3 regions of the Kitasatospora sp. NPDC047058 genome follow, and region 1 is predicted to be linked to each of the others. Evidence: riboswitches for the same ligand, from Rfam matches in the RefSeq annotation. Region 1 holds a riboswitch; each other region holds the start of a gene.
What was found. Region 1 has a riboswitch for cyclic di-AMP ahead of ABZ885_RS11410 (glycoside hydrolase family 16 protein). Riboswitches for the same ligand answer to the same signal wherever they lie in the genome.
Positions count from the first base shown of each region.

Region 2: another riboswitch for cyclic di-AMP. It lies ahead of ABZ885_RS00965 (M23 family metallopeptidase); the one in region 1 lies ahead of ABZ885_RS11410 (glycoside hydrolase family 16 protein).
Region 3: another riboswitch for cyclic di-AMP. It lies ahead of ABZ885_RS10470 (transglycosylase family protein); the one in region 1 lies ahead of ABZ885_RS11410 (glycoside hydrolase family 16 protein).

Region 1 is NZ_JBEYVJ010000054.1:14,454-19,551, reverse strand. It holds gene ABZ885_RS11425 (alpha/beta hydrolase-fold protein) at 1-952, shown strand, start outside; gene ABZ885_RS11420 (MoaF N-terminal domain-containing protein) at 1,071-1,400, opposite strand; gene ABZ885_RS11415 (lipase) at 1,552-2,988, shown strand; cyclic di-AMP (ydaO/yuaA leader) riboswitch at 3,267-3,431, shown strand; gene ABZ885_RS11410 (glycoside hydrolase family 16 protein) at 3,434-4,687, shown strand; gene ABZ885_RS11405 (hypothetical protein) at 4,792-5,098, opposite strand, start outside.
Region 2 is NZ_JBEYVJ010000003.1:53,434-58,531, reverse strand. It holds gene ABZ885_RS00980 (sensor domain-containing protein) at 1-714, opposite strand, end outside; gene ABZ885_RS00975 (GNAT family protein) at 828-1,409, opposite strand; gene ABZ885_RS00970 (hypothetical protein) at 1,452-2,324, shown strand; gene ABZ885_RS00965 (M23 family metallopeptidase) at 2,388-3,248, opposite strand; cyclic di-AMP (ydaO/yuaA leader) riboswitch at 3,261-3,419, opposite strand; gene ABZ885_RS00960 (YiaA/YiaB family inner membrane protein) at 3,665-3,955, shown strand; gene ABZ885_RS00955 (alpha/beta hydrolase) at 4,083-4,910, shown strand; gene ABZ885_RS00950 (TetR-like C-terminal domain-containing protein) at 4,961-5,098, shown strand, end outside.
Region 3 is NZ_JBEYVJ010000048.1:14,113-19,210, forward strand. It holds gene ABZ885_RS10465 (hypothetical protein) at 296-1,219, shown strand; cyclic di-AMP (ydaO/yuaA leader) riboswitch at 2,084-2,284, shown strand; gene ABZ885_RS10470 (transglycosylase family protein) at 2,271-3,530, shown strand; gene ABZ885_RS10475 (hypothetical protein) at 3,712-3,912, shown strand; gene ABZ885_RS10480 (LacI family DNA-binding transcriptional regulator) at 3,971-4,990, opposite strand; gene ABZ885_RS10485 (glycoside hydrolase family 13 protein) at 5,016-5,098, opposite strand, start outside.

The DNA of each region.
Region 1 (5,098 bases):
CGCCTTCTACAGCAGCTGGGACGACCTGCTCGGCACCGGCGACAACGGCCCGGTCGTCATCCAGAACAAGGCGGACGCCTCGGGCCGCCTCCAGGTGGAGACCATCGGCCAGGCCGCCGTCCAGGGCGGCGGGGCGCTCGGCCGCGACCCCAGGCAGTCCGGCGAGATCCGCGAGATCCGGATCGACGGCGCCACCACCCGCCTCTCCACCGAGGGCTACGTCTACCTGCCGCCGCAGTACTTCCAGCCGGAGTACGCGCACAGGCAGTTCCCGGTCGTCATCATCTCCACCGGCTTCCCCGGCATCGCCAAGAACCTGGTCACCCGGCTGAACTACCCGGGCGCGGCGCTCAAGCTGCTCCAGGAGGGCCGGATGCAGCCGACCGTGATGGTGATGGTGCGTCCGTCGCCCGCGCTGCCGCTGGACACCGAGTGCGAGGACATCCCGGGCGGCGCCCAGTCGGACACCTACTTCACCAAGGACGTCCCGTCCGCGATCCAGGCGAGCTTCCGGGTCTCCCCGGCGCCGCAGGCCTGGGCCTTCATGGGCAACTCGACCGGCGGCTACTGCGCGCTCAAGCTCGCCATGCGCCACCCGGACGTCTTCCCGACCGCCGTCTCGCTCTCCGGCTACTACAACGCCGCCGACGACCCGACCGTGCCGGACCTCTTCAAGGGCAGCGAGCAGCGCCGCCACGAGGCCGACCTGATGTGGCGGCTGAAGAACCTGCCGCAGCCCGCGGTGTCCGTGCTGCTCGCCGGCACCAGGGAGGGCGACGGCGACTACCGGCGCGACACCGAGTCCTTCGTCGGTGCCGTGAACCCGCCGATGAAGGTCTCGTACAGCATGCTGAAGACCGGCGGCCACAACTTCGAGACCTGGAGCAAGCTGCTCCCGTCCTCGCTGGAGTGGCTCTCCCAGCGCCTCGCCGTCCCGGGCCAGCCGGTCTGACCCCGGGCCGGCCGGGGCGGCGCCGCCGCTGCCGCCGTCGCCCCTCCGGTCCCGGACGTGAAACGCCGGGCCGCTCACCCGTGGGGGTGAGCGGCCCGGCGTCCTGCTGTGCGGAGCCTCAGGCCACCGGCTCCAGCGTCCCGGTGTGCAGTTCGCCGACCCTGCCGCCCTCGCCCTCGTACGTCCAGAACGCGCGCACCGTGAGCTTGCCGAGGTCCATCACGTGGCTGACGGTGATGCCGCTCTGCTCGGTCCAGCTGACGAAGTACAGGTCCGGGCCGACCTCGGCGACGTGCAGGGTGACGTCCTCCCACTGGCCGGCCGACTCGCCGAGGCCCTCCCAGCGCAGCCGCTTGCCGTCGGCCGAGTAGGCGTTGCGGAAGGCCGCGCCGTTGTCGACCTGGAAGAGGTAGGTGCGGCCGGCGAAGCCGGGCAGGGGCGCGGTCATGGCGGGACGGGTCCTCGTCTCTCGTGGTGCGGCACGGAACCGCGCAGGGACTCCAACCTATCCGACCGGATGACCTCCGGGGTGGACTTGTCGACACCTCGCCACGGCGCGGGCCGCCACGCCGCCCGCCGGCCGGGTGTGACCCCGGCACATGGGCGCCCCGATGGCCCGGCCGTACGGTGCAGGCTCCTGGCCGCCGGGGGCCGGCCTGATCCTCGGTCCGAGCGCTCCGGTCAGCCCCTCCGGCCCCGTCCGGCCTCCGCCCGCCCGTGGACCCGCCCGCCCGTGGACCCACCCGACCAGGGAGCCGCCCGATGAGACGCCCGTCCGCCACGCTCGCCGCCCTCCTCACCCTCGCCGCGCTCCTCCTCGGCATCCCGCCCACCGCCTCGGCGGGCCCCGCCGCGCCCGCCACCGCCGCCCTCACCCTGGAGGCCGCCTTCCCCGCCCCCGGCCACGGCTGGGCCACCGTCGAGCGCTACCTCGACACCACCCGGGCTTCCGCGCCGAGCAGTACCCGCCCGGCGGCCGCGGCGACCAGGACGGCGCCCGACTCGGCTACTTCGGCGGCGTCCGCCGGCCGTTCTCCGGACGCTTCCTGCTCTACTCCGCCGCAGGCTGGGACGCCGGCAGCCGCACCACCCCCGTCCTGCTCGTCCACGGCGCCAACGACAACGCCGACCGCGCCTGGGCCGCCCCGGACGAGACCGGCACCTGCGGCGCCACCGGCGGTGCCGCCTGCCCGTCCACCGGCCTCGCGCAGTACCTCGCCGCCGGCGGTCACCGGGTCTTCGCGATCGGCTTCGCCCACCAGCAGGGCGACAACCTGCTCCAGGCGCAGGCCGTCGGCGACGCGATCGCCCTGATCCGCGCCCGGCTCGGGGTGCCGCAGGTGGACGTGGTGGCCTGGAGCAAGCGCGAGGTCGCCGCCCGCGCGTACGTCTCCTCGGTGCGTCCCTCCTGGGGCCGGGCCTACGCGGGCGACGTCCGCCGCCTGGCCACCCTCGGCGGCCCGAACGGCGGTCTCGACTACGTGTACGCGCACGGCTGGGCGTTCTCGCTGGCCACCTGGCCGGCCTGCGGCGGCACCGCCGATGCACCCTCGCCGCACCTGTTCATGACCTGCTACGGCACGTACACCGCGCAGCCCTGCCTCGGCGTACTGCCCACCGGCGGGTACGACTGCTACCCGGGCCAGCGCCAGCTGCTCGCCCGCTGGGACGGCAGCTACGGGGTGGACGGCACCGCCCAGGACTGGTGGACCACCTACTACGGGGGCCAGGGCCTCTACACCGCGGGCCAGGGCATCCAGGCCGCCATCGACGCCGGCTCGCTGATCGGGCCGCTCCAGCGGGCGGGCATCCCGGCGGCGGTCCGGACCTACCTGCTGGCCGGCGGTTCGGCCGACATCCCCGGCGTGCTCAACGAGAACCGCGGGCCCGGCGACGGGATCGTCTTCACCCGCAGCGCGCTGGACACCACCGGGATCGGCACGGTCGGCGGCACCCGGCTGCTGGGCGGGCTCAACCACCTGGAGCTGGCCTGGGCGCCCGACGCGATGAGCCAGGTCGCCGCCTGGCTCGCCTGACCGCCGGCCCGCCTGGCCGCCCGCCCGCCCGCCTGACCGTCGCGCTGCCCGGCCACCGCGCCGCCCGGCCGCTGCGCCGCCGCCCCGCCGTCCGTCCGGACGGGCTCAACTGATCAACTTCGCACGGCCGTTGATCAACTCCGCCGCTCCCCGGTGTGACCTGCGCGACAACACCCGCCGTCGAGTTGTCGCGTCCCGGACGGCCTGCCTAGCCTGCTCGGACGTCCGCTTCGCGGACCTCCGCCGCCGGGACGCCGAGTCCTGTCCACCCGCCGGCGGGCAACCGAGCACCACAGCGGACGGGAGCGGGGGACCCAGGTCAGTGCCAGGCCCGCGCGCTCCCGCGCCCGGGTCGCGGCTAGGGGTGAAGCCGCTCCACGGGCGGCCGGGCAACCTCAGCCCGAACCCGACAGCTCACCTCGCAGGCGTCGCAGAGGACACTGCCATGCAGAAGCAGCCTGCCCGGCGCACCCCGCCGCGCCACGCCCGCCCCTCCCGCCGCGGCCGCAACGCGGCCTTCGCCGTCACCGGCGCGCTCGCCATCGGCGGCGCCGGACTGTTCGGCGTCCAGGCGGCGACCACCGCCCAGGCGGCGACGCCGACCGTCACCCAGGACAAGCTCACCCCGGCCACCATGGTCGCGGGCCAGGCCACCAAGGCCTCGCTGACCGTCCACTCCTCGGCCTGCTTCACCGCCAAGACGGTCGGCGTCGGAGTGCGCGACGCGGCCGGCCACGTCCTCGACTTCCCGGGCAGCGCCACCAACGCGCAGATCTGCCCGAGCGGCCTGTCGGTCACCACCGGCTCGCGCACCCTGCCGGCCGGCACCTACACCCAGTTCGGCTTCTGGCAGGACCTCGGCGGCACCTGGCACAACCTGCCCTCGCGGCAGCTGGCGGTCGCCGCCGCTGCCGCCACCCCGGCGCCGGCGCCGGCCCCCGCCCCGACGTCCGCCCCGACGCCCGCCCCCACGGCGACCGGCACCACCCCCGCCACCGCAGCGCCCGTCGCCGGCAAGAAGCTGACCTGGTCGGACGAGTTCAACAGCCTGGCCCTGGGCTCGCGCTGGACGGCCGACAAGAGCAGCTCGTACCACTACGGCGACCACAACCCCAACGACAACAAGCTCGACTGGCTGAACAAGAACAACGTCAGCGTCTCCGGCGGCGCCGCCACCTTCACCGCCAAGCCGGGCACCCACACGCTGGAGAACGGCAAGCAGTCCTGGGACACCGGCCTGCTCACCACCGAGTACTCCACCGAGGGCTTCAAGGTGAAGACCGGCGACTACGTCGAGACCCGGGTCAAGCTCCCGGCCGGCACCGGCGCCTGGCCGGCGCTGTGGACGTGGAACGGCACCAGCGGCAACCACGGCGAGATCGACACCTTCGAGTACCACGCGGACAACGCGAACCTGCTGGAGCTGACCAACCACATCAACCCGGACCACAAGTACGTCACCGACGCCAAGTCCATCGCCCACGACCAGTGGGTCACCGTCGGCACCCAGTACGGTGCCACCTCGGTCGACTGGTACATCAACGGCGTGAAGGTCTTCTCGGACGGCAAGGGCGTCGGCGCCGACTGGTCGGCGTACCTGATCCTCAACCTGTCCCTGAGCGCGGGGCAGTACCACCCCGCGCCGCAGGGCACGGCTCCGATCACCTTCGCCGCGGACTACGTCCGCGTCTACCGCTGATCCGCGGCCTCTGCTGATCCGCCCACCGCTGATCCGTTCACTGCTGATCCGCCGCCGCTGACCGCCTCCACCGCCGGTGGGGCGCCCGCCCCCGGGCCGGCCCCCTACCGCGCGGCGGTCGCGACGACCGGGATCTCGAACGGCTGCTTGTTGTTCGCCTCGTTCCCGTCGTCGTCGCCGCGCACCGCCACCCAGCCCCCGGTCAGCGTGCCGGGGGCCCGGACGGTGGTGTCGAGCCGGACCGGGACCAGTGCGGTCGCGCTCCGGAGCGCGCCCAGTCCGGCCGGGAAGCTGCAGCGCACCCGGTGGCCGTTCTGGAACACGTAGCAGTTCTCCGGGAAGAACGGCTCCTCGGGCCGCACCCCCGCGGGCAGGGTGATCACCACGGTGAACGGGGAGGCCGTCCGGTCC
Region 2 (5,098 bases), on a different contig from region 1:
GCGGCCGAGCAGGCCCCGGACGGCGAGCCGGTTGACGTTGGTCAGACCGCGCACCAGCTGCGGGGTGAGGAAGACGAAGAACAGCCCGACCAGCGACATCCCGGCGATCTGCAGCGGCGACTCGACGTAGTAGGCGTGCTGGACGCCGTGCCCGTCGGTGTAGTCGAACACCCGGTAGCCCGGCCAGTCGGTGTAGGTCGGGAAGACCCAGTGGTAGACGGGGTAGAGCGCGAACGACCAGCCGAGCAGCAGGAAGACCAGCGACAGCGAGAAGCTCAGCACCGCCCAGGGGAACATCAGCACCTGGTACAGCACGGCCTTCCAGCCGGCCGCGTCCGCCAGCCGGGCGGTGATCCCGCCCCAGGTCCCGGGCCGCTCCACCCGGACCGGCGCCGGGCCGGGCACGTCCAGCGCCAGCATGCTGCGGGTCCGGGAGCGCTCCAGCCGGCCGAAGCCGCGGGCGCCGGCGGTGAGCGCGGCCAGCACCGGCAGGCCGAGGACGGTGACGCCGGTGCCGAGGCCGAGGCTGAACAGCGGGACGGCGAAGGCGAAGCCCGCGAGGGCGACCGGCAGCCCGGTGAGCGTGAAGCCCAGCTCCCGGTAGAAGTAGGAGGAGAACGGCGCCCGCCAGGCGTACGGCGGCTCCTGGGTACGGAGAGCGCCCTCGTGGCGGTCGTACGCGTCGCGCTGCATGCTCTGGCTGGTGCTGCTCATTGGCCGGGCCTCGGTCCTCAGGTCTGCGGCGGGTGCCGGTCGGGCGGGTGTCACCAGGCTGTCAAAGGCACGGGCCGGCGGACATCCGGTTCCCCGGCGGACCGGGGGTGGGGTTAACCCCCCTGTCCGGCCCCGGCCCGCCACTCGTCGGCGAGCAGCGAGTACTGGAAGGAGTCGTGCCAGGTGCCGCCCCGGTACACGTCGTGCCGCACCCGGCCCTCGCGCTGGAAGCCGGCCCGGGTGAGCACCCGGGCGGAGGCCGTGTTCGCCACGTCCGCCAGGGCGGCCAGCCGGTGCAGGCCGAGCGGGCCGAACGCGAAGTCGCAGAGCAGCGCGGTGACCTCGCCCGCGTAGCCGTTGCCCCAGGTGTCGGGGCGCAGCGCGTAGCCGAGGGCGGCGGAGCGCCGGCCGCCGAGGGTGAGGGCGGCGTTGCCGATCGGGGTGGCGTCGGCGGGGTCGTCCGCGTCGGCGCGCCGGGTGACGGCGAGCCGGTAGACCGTCCGTTCCTCCTGGAGCGCCTCCTCCAGGTACTGCGCGATCTGGTCCGCGCAGTGCTCCCGGTCGTGCGGTTCGAAGGGCAGGTAGCGGGTGGCCTCCGGGTCGCCGAAGATCGCGTGCAGCGCGTCGACGTCGCCCGGGGTGTGCTGGAACTCGCGGATGGCCAGGCGGGGGCCGGTGAGTCGGACGGGGACCATGTCAGCCGACCCTACCCGGGCTTTGCGGTTACCGTACGTGACATGAACGATGAAGACCTGCGGCTCGCCCCGCGCACCAAGGCCGCCGAACTGCTCGCCTGGGCGGAGGCCGAGGGCCGCCCGCCGGTGGCCGCGGAGCCGCTGCGGGCGGTGCTGGCGCTGCTGGAGCTGGGCGAGGGCAGGATGCACGAGGGCTGGCCGGAGCTGACCTCGGACGCGGTGGAGCAGCTGCTGGTCGAGCGGCTCCACCTGTACGTGCAGCCCGCGCCGGAGCAGGACCCGCTGGCGTACGGCGAGGCGGTGCGGCTGCTGGTGGACCACCAGCGGGCGGCGAAGCGGCTGAACGCCAAGCGGCAGGAGCGGCTGCACGCCGAGGCCGAGTGGCAGGGCGAGGTGGCGGCCGGGCTGCTGCGCCGGGCCGATCTGGTGACCTGGCCCCGGCTGTACGCGCTGCTGCTGCACGCGCACGGCGTGGACGTGGCGGACGGGGCGGCGGTGCGGGAGTGGCTGGCGGCGTTCCGGGAGCTGTCCGGGGAGGAGCGCCGGGCCGCGTACGAGGCGATGGCCGGGGCGGGGTGGCTGGACGAGCTGGACGAGGAGGGCTGGGGTCCGGCCCGGATGCTGAGCGTCGGGATGGCCACCGACGGGGCCCGGCGGCTGCTGGAGCAGGGGCTGATGCGGCGCAGTTACCGCAACCTGGCGGAGCTGACGGCGCTGGGCCGGCCGATGCCGGAGGAGCTGGCCGGGGACTTCGGGGCGTTCGAGGAGGCGGCGGCCGAGGCGGCGCTGGACCTGCTCGGTGCGTGGACGCTGCCGGGGCTGCCGCGGCTGCTGGTGGCGGAGTTCCCGGACCTGGCGCCGGAGCCGGGGCAGGAGGAGATCGACGCGTACCTGGCGCAGCTGCCGGCGGAGTGAGCGTGGCGGGCCCCGGCCGCCGGGGCCCCTCGCGGGGGGCGGCGGCCGGGGCTCCACGGGCTGTCAGGGGGTGATGCCGCGCTGCTCGAACCAGGTCTCCGGGTCGACCGGGGCGCCGCCGCCGGGGCGGACCTCCAGGTGCAGGTGCGGGCCGGTGACGTTGCCGGTGGCGCCGACCTTGCCGAGCTGCTGGCCGGGGACGACGCTGCCGGAGCCCTTGATGATCGAGGAGAGGTGGCAGTACCAGATCTCGGTGCCGTCGGGCAGCGTCTCGACGATCCGGTAGCCGTAGGAGCCGGCCCAGCCGGCCGAGGTGACGGTGCCCTGGCCGACCGCGTACACCGGGGTGCCGGTGTCGGCGGCGAAGTCGAGGCCGGTGTGCAGGTGGGCCCAGTAGGAGGCGCTCTGGCCGTAGTGGGCGGAGAGGTTGTAGTCGCGCACCGGCAGGTTGATCGCGGCGAGCTTGGCCTTCTCGGCCTCCTCGGCGGCGTGCTTGGCCTCCTGCTGCTGGGCGGCGCGCTTGGCCTCGGCCTCCTTGGCGGCCTGCACGCGGGCGGTCTCCTCGGCGGCGGTGCGCTGGCTGTCGGCCTGCTGCTGGATCCGGGCGGCGAGGGCGAGGCCGGGGTCGGCGGAGAGGGCGACCGGCGTCTCGTCCGGGGCCTCGACGGCGGGTGCGGCGGCCGGGGTCGCGGAGGCGAAGCCGGTGGCGCCGAGGGTGGCCGCGACGGCGGTGACGCCGAGCAGCGGTGCGGTCCCGCGGGTCTGACGCGGCATCCGGTGCCGGTTGGCCTCGGCGGTCTGCGGGGCGGCCTCGTCGGCGGCCCCGCCGTACTCGCCCGGGTGGGCCGGCGGCCACGGGTTGTCGAGCAGCTGGGTGCCGGCGGTGGAGCCGGGCAGGTGTGCCGGAGAGTGCGTCGACGCCACGGAGGCGCGCTCCTTTCCTTCCTTCGCGCCTACCGGGTTAGCTGACGGGTTCGGAGCAGGAAGGTCTCCTACGGCTGGGCCTGGGCCCGGCCGATTCACCCCAAGGAACGTGGTTCCCCGGCTCCCTGGCCTGCCCGGAGGCCGGCCGGCGGGATTAGGCGACGGCGCACGGTGCCGTCTGGGTACGGCGTTGAGGACCGCGCTGCGTTATCAAACGTTAATCCTAGGAGCCCCTGATTCCAAGCCGTCCGCGTGGGACGACCGGGGCCAGCTCGGACCTTACGCCACTCGATGGGCGTTTTGGGGCGATTGACTCCAACTGACACTACCGAACGTGATAGGAGGTCAACGAACGACCCCGTTTCTGAGTACTCCTACTCATGTGCGGCCCGGCCGGCGCGGCCCATCCTGGCGCCATGAACGCACCGATGCAGTCACGCACCACGGCCGCGTACTTCGTCCAGGCCGTGCTCTCCTTCGCGCTCTCGGGCACCGCCCTCGCGGTCGGGATCGCCTACCTCCCGGTGGGCGGCTGGACCCGGGCCTTCCTCGGGCTCGGCCTGCTCTACACCGTCACCTCCTCGTTCACCCTGGCCAAGGTGATCCGCGACCGGCAGGAGACCACCGAGATCGTCACCCGGGTGGACCAGGCCCGGCTGGAGAAGCTGCTGACCGAGCACGACCCGTTCAAGGTGGACGGGGTCTGACCGGCACCCACCGGCGCCCCGAATTCGGATTCTGCCGATAGCTTGACGGCTAAGGCTATTAGCCTTAGCTTTATGGGTGTCGGCAGCACCGCCGACGCCCGAGCCCCGGCGGACCCAGGAGGCCCCCATGTCCGGCATCACCGCCCCCACCACCCAGTACCTGGACGTCACCGGCGGTCGGCTCGCCTACGACGACACCGAGAAGGGCGAGGGCCTCCCGGTCGTCCTGGTCCCGGGGATGCTGGACAGCCGGGCCGCCTACCGGCACCTCCGCCCGCTGCTGACCGCGGCCGGCCACCGGGTGATCACCATGGACCTGCGCGGCTTCGGCGAGTCCTCGATCGTCTGGGACGACTACTCGCCCGCCGCCATCGCCACCGACGTCCTCGCCCTGCTCGACCACCTCGGCATCGAGCGCGCCGTCCTGGCCGGCAACTCGTACACCGGCGCCACCGTGGTCAAGGTCGCCGGGGACGCCCCCGAGCGGGTCGCCGGGATCGTCCTGCTGGACGCCTTCGTCGAGAACCTGCCGCCGAACGCCCTGCAGCGCGCGATGTTCGCCGCGATGGGCGCGCTGCTGGTGCACTCGCCCGCGTTCTGGGGCCTCTACCACCGCAGGATGGCCTACCCGACCGCCAAGCCGGCCGACTTCGACGCGTACGTGGACGGACTGGTCGCCGCGATGCGCACGCCGGGCCGCAGGACCGCGACCCGCGGCTACGTCCGCGGCGACTCCGCGCCCACCGGCTGGACCGCGGCCGTGCGCTGCCCGGCCCTGGTCGTGATGGGCAGCAAGGACCCCGACTTCCCCAAGCCGGAGCTGGTCGCCGACCGGCAGGCCGCCGCGCTGCGGGCCCGCAAGGTGATGATCGAGGGCGCGGGCCACTACCCGATGGCCGACCACCCGCAGGCCACCGCCGACGCCCTGCTGCCGTTCCTCGCCGAGCTGGCCTGACCGCCCGTCCTGCCGCCGTCCCCGCCCCCGCAACCACGGAGAACCGCCCCATGCCCCGCGTAGGACTCACCCCCGAGCAGGTCGTCGGCCACGCCCTCGCCCTCATCGACGAGCAGGGCCCCGAGGCCCTCACCCTGGCCGCCGTCGCCGCGCGGGCCGGGGTGGCCACCCCCTCGCTGTACAAGCAC
Region 3 (5,098 bases), on a different contig from region 1:
GACAAAGCCGACCGAACCGGCAGGGCGGCGATAACGGCCCGTAGGCGACTCCCCGCTGAATGTTGATCTTCGAACGCCCGGAGTCGCACCTTAGTGACGCTCCGTCAGACGCCTCCCGACCTGTGAGACATCTCACGCGGGACGGGTGCAACGCGCTAGTCTGTTCGACGCGTAGAAGAAGGTGTTCCGGCCACAAGGAGTTTTGGCGGAATTTGTCCGGATTTCGGGCAAGCCGCCCGGTCCGGTTCGGTAGCCGACTTAAGGCCCGGCGGCCCGATGTCCTACGATCTCCGCCATGAGCACCGCAGCCATCCCGGGCGCGCCACTGCCCGTCCGCACCCCAGGCTCCCGTGCGCGGGGGCGCCACCGCCGCCCCGAGCGCCCCGAGATCCCGGCCGGATCCCCGGCCCTGGTGCTCGCGGTGCCCGCGCCCGCCGGGCCCGAGTCCCGCTCCGTCGTCGAGGAGCTGCTCTCGATCGTCCGCAGTGAACAGAACGGCGTGCAGACCGCGGCCGGCTACCTCCCGGGCGACGGGAGCGAGGGCGGTTCCGCCGGCGACGAGCACACCGTCGCCGAACTGCTCGCGCACGCCGCCGAGGCCGGCCTGCCCGCGCCGGTCGTGGTGCCGCTGGTCCCCGGACCGCACGGCTTCCTGGCCGGGCTCCACGAGCTCGCCGCCGAGTACGGCGCCCTGGTGACCGACGCGCTGGGCCCGCACCCGCTGCTGGCCGAGGCCGTCCACGTCCGCCTCTCCGAGGCCGGGCTGGCCCGGGCCGACCGCGCCCGCCTGTTCGCCATCGCCACGGCCGCGGACGGCGTCGTACTCACCACCGTCGGCGGCCAGGACGCGGCCGACGCCGCCGGCATCACCGGCATGCTGCTGGCCGCCCGGCTGGCCGTGCCGGTCGTCGCCGCCGCGCTCGACGTGCCCGGCTCGGTGGCCGACGCCGTCGCCCACCTCAAGGAGATGGGCTCCCAGAACCCGGCGCTGGCCCCGCTGGTGATCGGCCCGGAGGCCGACTCCGAGCTGCTCGCCACCGCCGCCGAGGAGAGCGGCTGCCCGTCGGCCGCGCCGCTGGGCGCGTACCCGGCCGTGGGCCAGCTGATCGCCTCCACCTACCTGGCCGTGCTGCCGGCCGTCGACCCCTCGGCGCAGGCCGAGGAGGCCGCCGAGGAGGCTGCCGGCGAGTCCGGCGGCGGGCGGCACGCCGCCCAGTAGCGGACCACCCGCACAGACCGTCCGAAGGGGCCCGGAACGCCTGCGTTCCGGGCCCCTTCACGCGTCCCCACACCCCACCGCCCGTCGCGGGCGCGGCCCTTGGTGCCGTCCCGACCCGGACGTCCGCGCGTCGGGTCGCGCCGGCGCCGTCGCGGACCCCGGGGCGGGCGTACGAGAGGGCCGCCTCCGGGGTGACGGTGGATCCGCTGACGGGACCGCACGGCGGCCGGCCGCAGCGGGCGGAGAGGCCGTCATCGTCCGGCGGGCCCACCGTGGTGACGGCCCGTTCGCCGCCCGGCTCGACCGGCAGGGAGGCGACGCCCGTGTCGGTGCCGAGCGCCCCTTGCCGGCGCTCCGGACCGCGCCGTGCCCTCCCGCCCCTGTCGCCCTGGTCGACGGCGGGCTGCCCGGGTCGGCCGCGGGCACGTCGGGCTGCCCGGCGAGCGGCGCGGGATCGGCGACGGCGACGCCCTGACTCCCACGACCACCGCGAGGACCGCTCCGACGGCGGGCCAGTGCGGCATTGTGCGGTGTCTTACGGGAGTTCGGCCTTGTTCAGGTGTAATGTCCGGTCTGCCATGCTTTGCCCGGCGATGCGCCCTGCGACCCCGCCCGGCCGGACAGTCCTCACCCGCGGCCGTCGCCGCGCAGCCTTCTCCCCGGACGACCGCGCCGACTCCGGCCTCCTGAGGCGCAGGCAGGTGCGGCCGCCCTCAAGGGCGTTGCGCGAAATCGGTCATTTCTGATCATGACGGACAGCCCCACGGCCTTCCATTCGTAAACCGTGACGGGTCTCACACATGTTTGCGGTTTGAACGGGAGTCTGCTTAACGTGCTCCCCGTTCGTGGCCACACGGACCCAGCTCATCCGCAACGCCGAGTCCTGCCGTCGGGTGCGCTGGCAGCGCAGAACGCACCACGGCAGGAGCGGGGGAACCACAGGTAAGTCGCCCCGGACCGGTCCGCGTACCGGTTCTGGGCTAGGGGTGAAGCCGCGTCCACAGCGCGGCCGGGCAACTCCAGCCCGAATCCGACAGCTCACCTCGCAGGCGTGGGAGAGGACCGCATCTTCATGCTGCCCACCAACGGCACCCGCCTGTCCGGCCGTACCCGCCGCGCCATCGCCGCGCTCGGAGTCGCGGGCATCGGCCTCACCATCCCCTGCCTGACCACCACCACCGCCTCCGCCGCCACGGTCGCCACCTGGGACAAGGTCGCCCAGTGCGAGAGCAGCGGCAACTGGAGCATCAACACCGGCAACGGCTTCTACGGCGGCCTGCAGTTCACCAACAGCACCTGGGCCGAGTTCGGCGGCACCGCGTTCGCGGCCCGCGCCGACCTCGCCACCAAGGACCAGCAGATCGCGATCGCCGAGAAGGTGCTCGCGGTCCAGGGCCCCGGCGCCTGGCCGGTCTGCTCGGTCCAGGCCGGCCTGACCAAGGGCGGCGCCCCGGCCGCCGTGGACACCACCACCACCAAGCCCGCTGCGCAGGCCCCTGCCGCGGCTCCGGCCCCGGCCGCCAAGCCCGCCGCCCAGGCGCCCGCCCAGGCCGCGCCGAAGGCCGCTCAGGCCCCGTCCGCCGACTCCGCCAAGGCCACCTGGTCCCAGAACTGGCAGGACAAGGACCGGTCCCGGGCCGACTACACCGTCGTCGAGGGCGACTGGCTCTCCGCGATCGCCGACAAGCAGCACGTCCAGGGCGGCTGGGAGAAGCTCTACGAGCTCAACCGCGACGTCCTGACCCAGGGCGCCGACGTCATCTACCCGGGCCAGCACCTGCACCTCGGCGACCGCGCCCAGGGCACCGCCGACCAGAAGTCGGACCAGCAGTTCGACTGGTTCAACCGCGGCTCCGGCCAGGGCTCCACCGCCGCCAAGCCGGCCGCGCAGACCCAGGCCGCCAAGCCCGCCGCCCAGGCGCAGACCCCGGCGCCCGCCCAGGCCGCCACCGGCAGCATGGCCGCCGCGGTCGCCTTCGCCGAGTCGAAGGTCGGCCAGGCGTACGTCTACGGCGGCACCGGCAACGGCGGCTGGGACTGCTCCGGCCTGACCCAGGCCGCGCTGCGCGCCGCGGGCGTCTCCGTCCCGCGCGTCGCCGCCGACCAGGCCTCCGCCAGCACCCACGTGTCGCTGGACGCCCTCAAGCCGGGCGACCTGCTGTTCTGGTCCAACAACGGCCAGGACTCCGGCGTCTACCACGTCGCGCTGTACGTCGGCGACGGCAAGTACGTCGAGGCCGCCAACCCGAGCGCGGGCGTGCGGGAGCAGACCATCGCCAACTGGGCGCCGGACTTCGCCGGCCGGGTCTGACACCACCCACCGGGCGCGCACCGGTACGCCGAAGCCCCCGGGGAGAGTCTGGTCGCTCCTCCCCGGGGGCTTCGGCCTGCCCGCACACCGGGCCCGCGGCGCACGCCCGCGGCGGTCCGGGTCATGGTCAAACCGGCGCGCAGCGGGCATCCTGCTGCTCCGCACCCGAGAAGGAGTCTCCATGGCCCAGATCACCGTCACGCTCGACGCCAACCTCGCCATCGACGTGATGATGCTCTCCGGCACCCGGAACCCGCAGGACGCCGTCGAGCTGGTCCTGCGCGACTACCTGGCCCGGGGCCGGCGCACCGAGACCCGGACCGGCGAGGCCGCCGACGGGCAGCGGCTCGACCCTCAGCGCCCGACCGCCCAGGAGGGCTGAGACGCGCACGACCGGGGCCCGGAGAGCAACGTGCTCTCCGGGCCCCGGTCGTGGTCGTTCAGCGGGCGCAGGCGCCCGTGGAGCCGCGCATGACCAGCTCCGGCTGGAACATGAACTCCCCGCGCTGGGCGGCGTTCCCGCCGACCTCCTCCAGCAGGGCGTCGACGGCCGCGGTGGCCATCGCCTCCACCGGCTGGCGGACGGTGGTCAGCGGCGGCTCGGTGAACGCTATGAGCGGCGAGTCGTCGAAGCCGACCACCGAGACGTCCTGCGGGACGCTCAGCCCGCGCTGGCGCACCGCGCGTATCGCGCCGAGCGCCATCATGTCGCTGCCGCAGACGATCGCCGTGCAGCCCTTGTCCAGCAGCGCGCCGGCCGCCGCGTGCCCGCCCTCCACGCTGAACAACGTGTGGTGGACGAGGTCCCGGGCCTCCTCCTCGGTCTTGCCGAGCACCTCGCACATGGCGGCGGTGAAGCCCTCGATCTTGCGCAGCACCGGCACGTACCGGCGCGGGCCGATGGCCAGGCCGATCCGCTCGTGGCCGAGTTCGGCCAGGTGCTGGACGGCCATCCACATCGCGGAACGGTCGTCCGGCGAGATGAACGGGGCGTCGATCCGCTCGCTGAACCCGTTGATCAGCACGAACGGCACCTGCCGGCCGATGAGCCGGGCGTACCGGTCGTGGTCGGCGGTGGTGTCGGCGTGCAGGCCCGAGGCGAAGACGATGCCCGACACCCCCCGCTCGACCAGCATCTCCACCAGTTCGTCCTCGGTGGCCCCGCCCGGGGTCTGGGTGCAGAGCAGCGGCGTGAAGCCGTGCCGGCTCAGCACCTGCTCGATCACCTGGGCCAGCGCGGGGAAGATCGGGTTGCTCAGCTCGGGGATGATCAGCCCGATCAGGCCCGCGCTGCGCTGGCGCAGCCGGGTCGGCCGCTCGTACCCGAGTACGTCCAGCGCCGCGAGCACGGTCTGCCGGGTTGCGGCCGAGACGTTCGCCTTGCCGTTGAGCACGCGGGAGACGGTGGCCTCGCTGACCCCCGCCTGAGCCGCGATGTCTGAGAGTCGCGCCGTAGTCACGGTCCCAGAGCCTATTGCAACCACGTCAGACCGCCCACCAGTCTGTCCGGTCCGGAGCCAGCACCGTCTCGCCACCGTCCACCGTGGCGTCCGCGGAGGAGAGCAGCA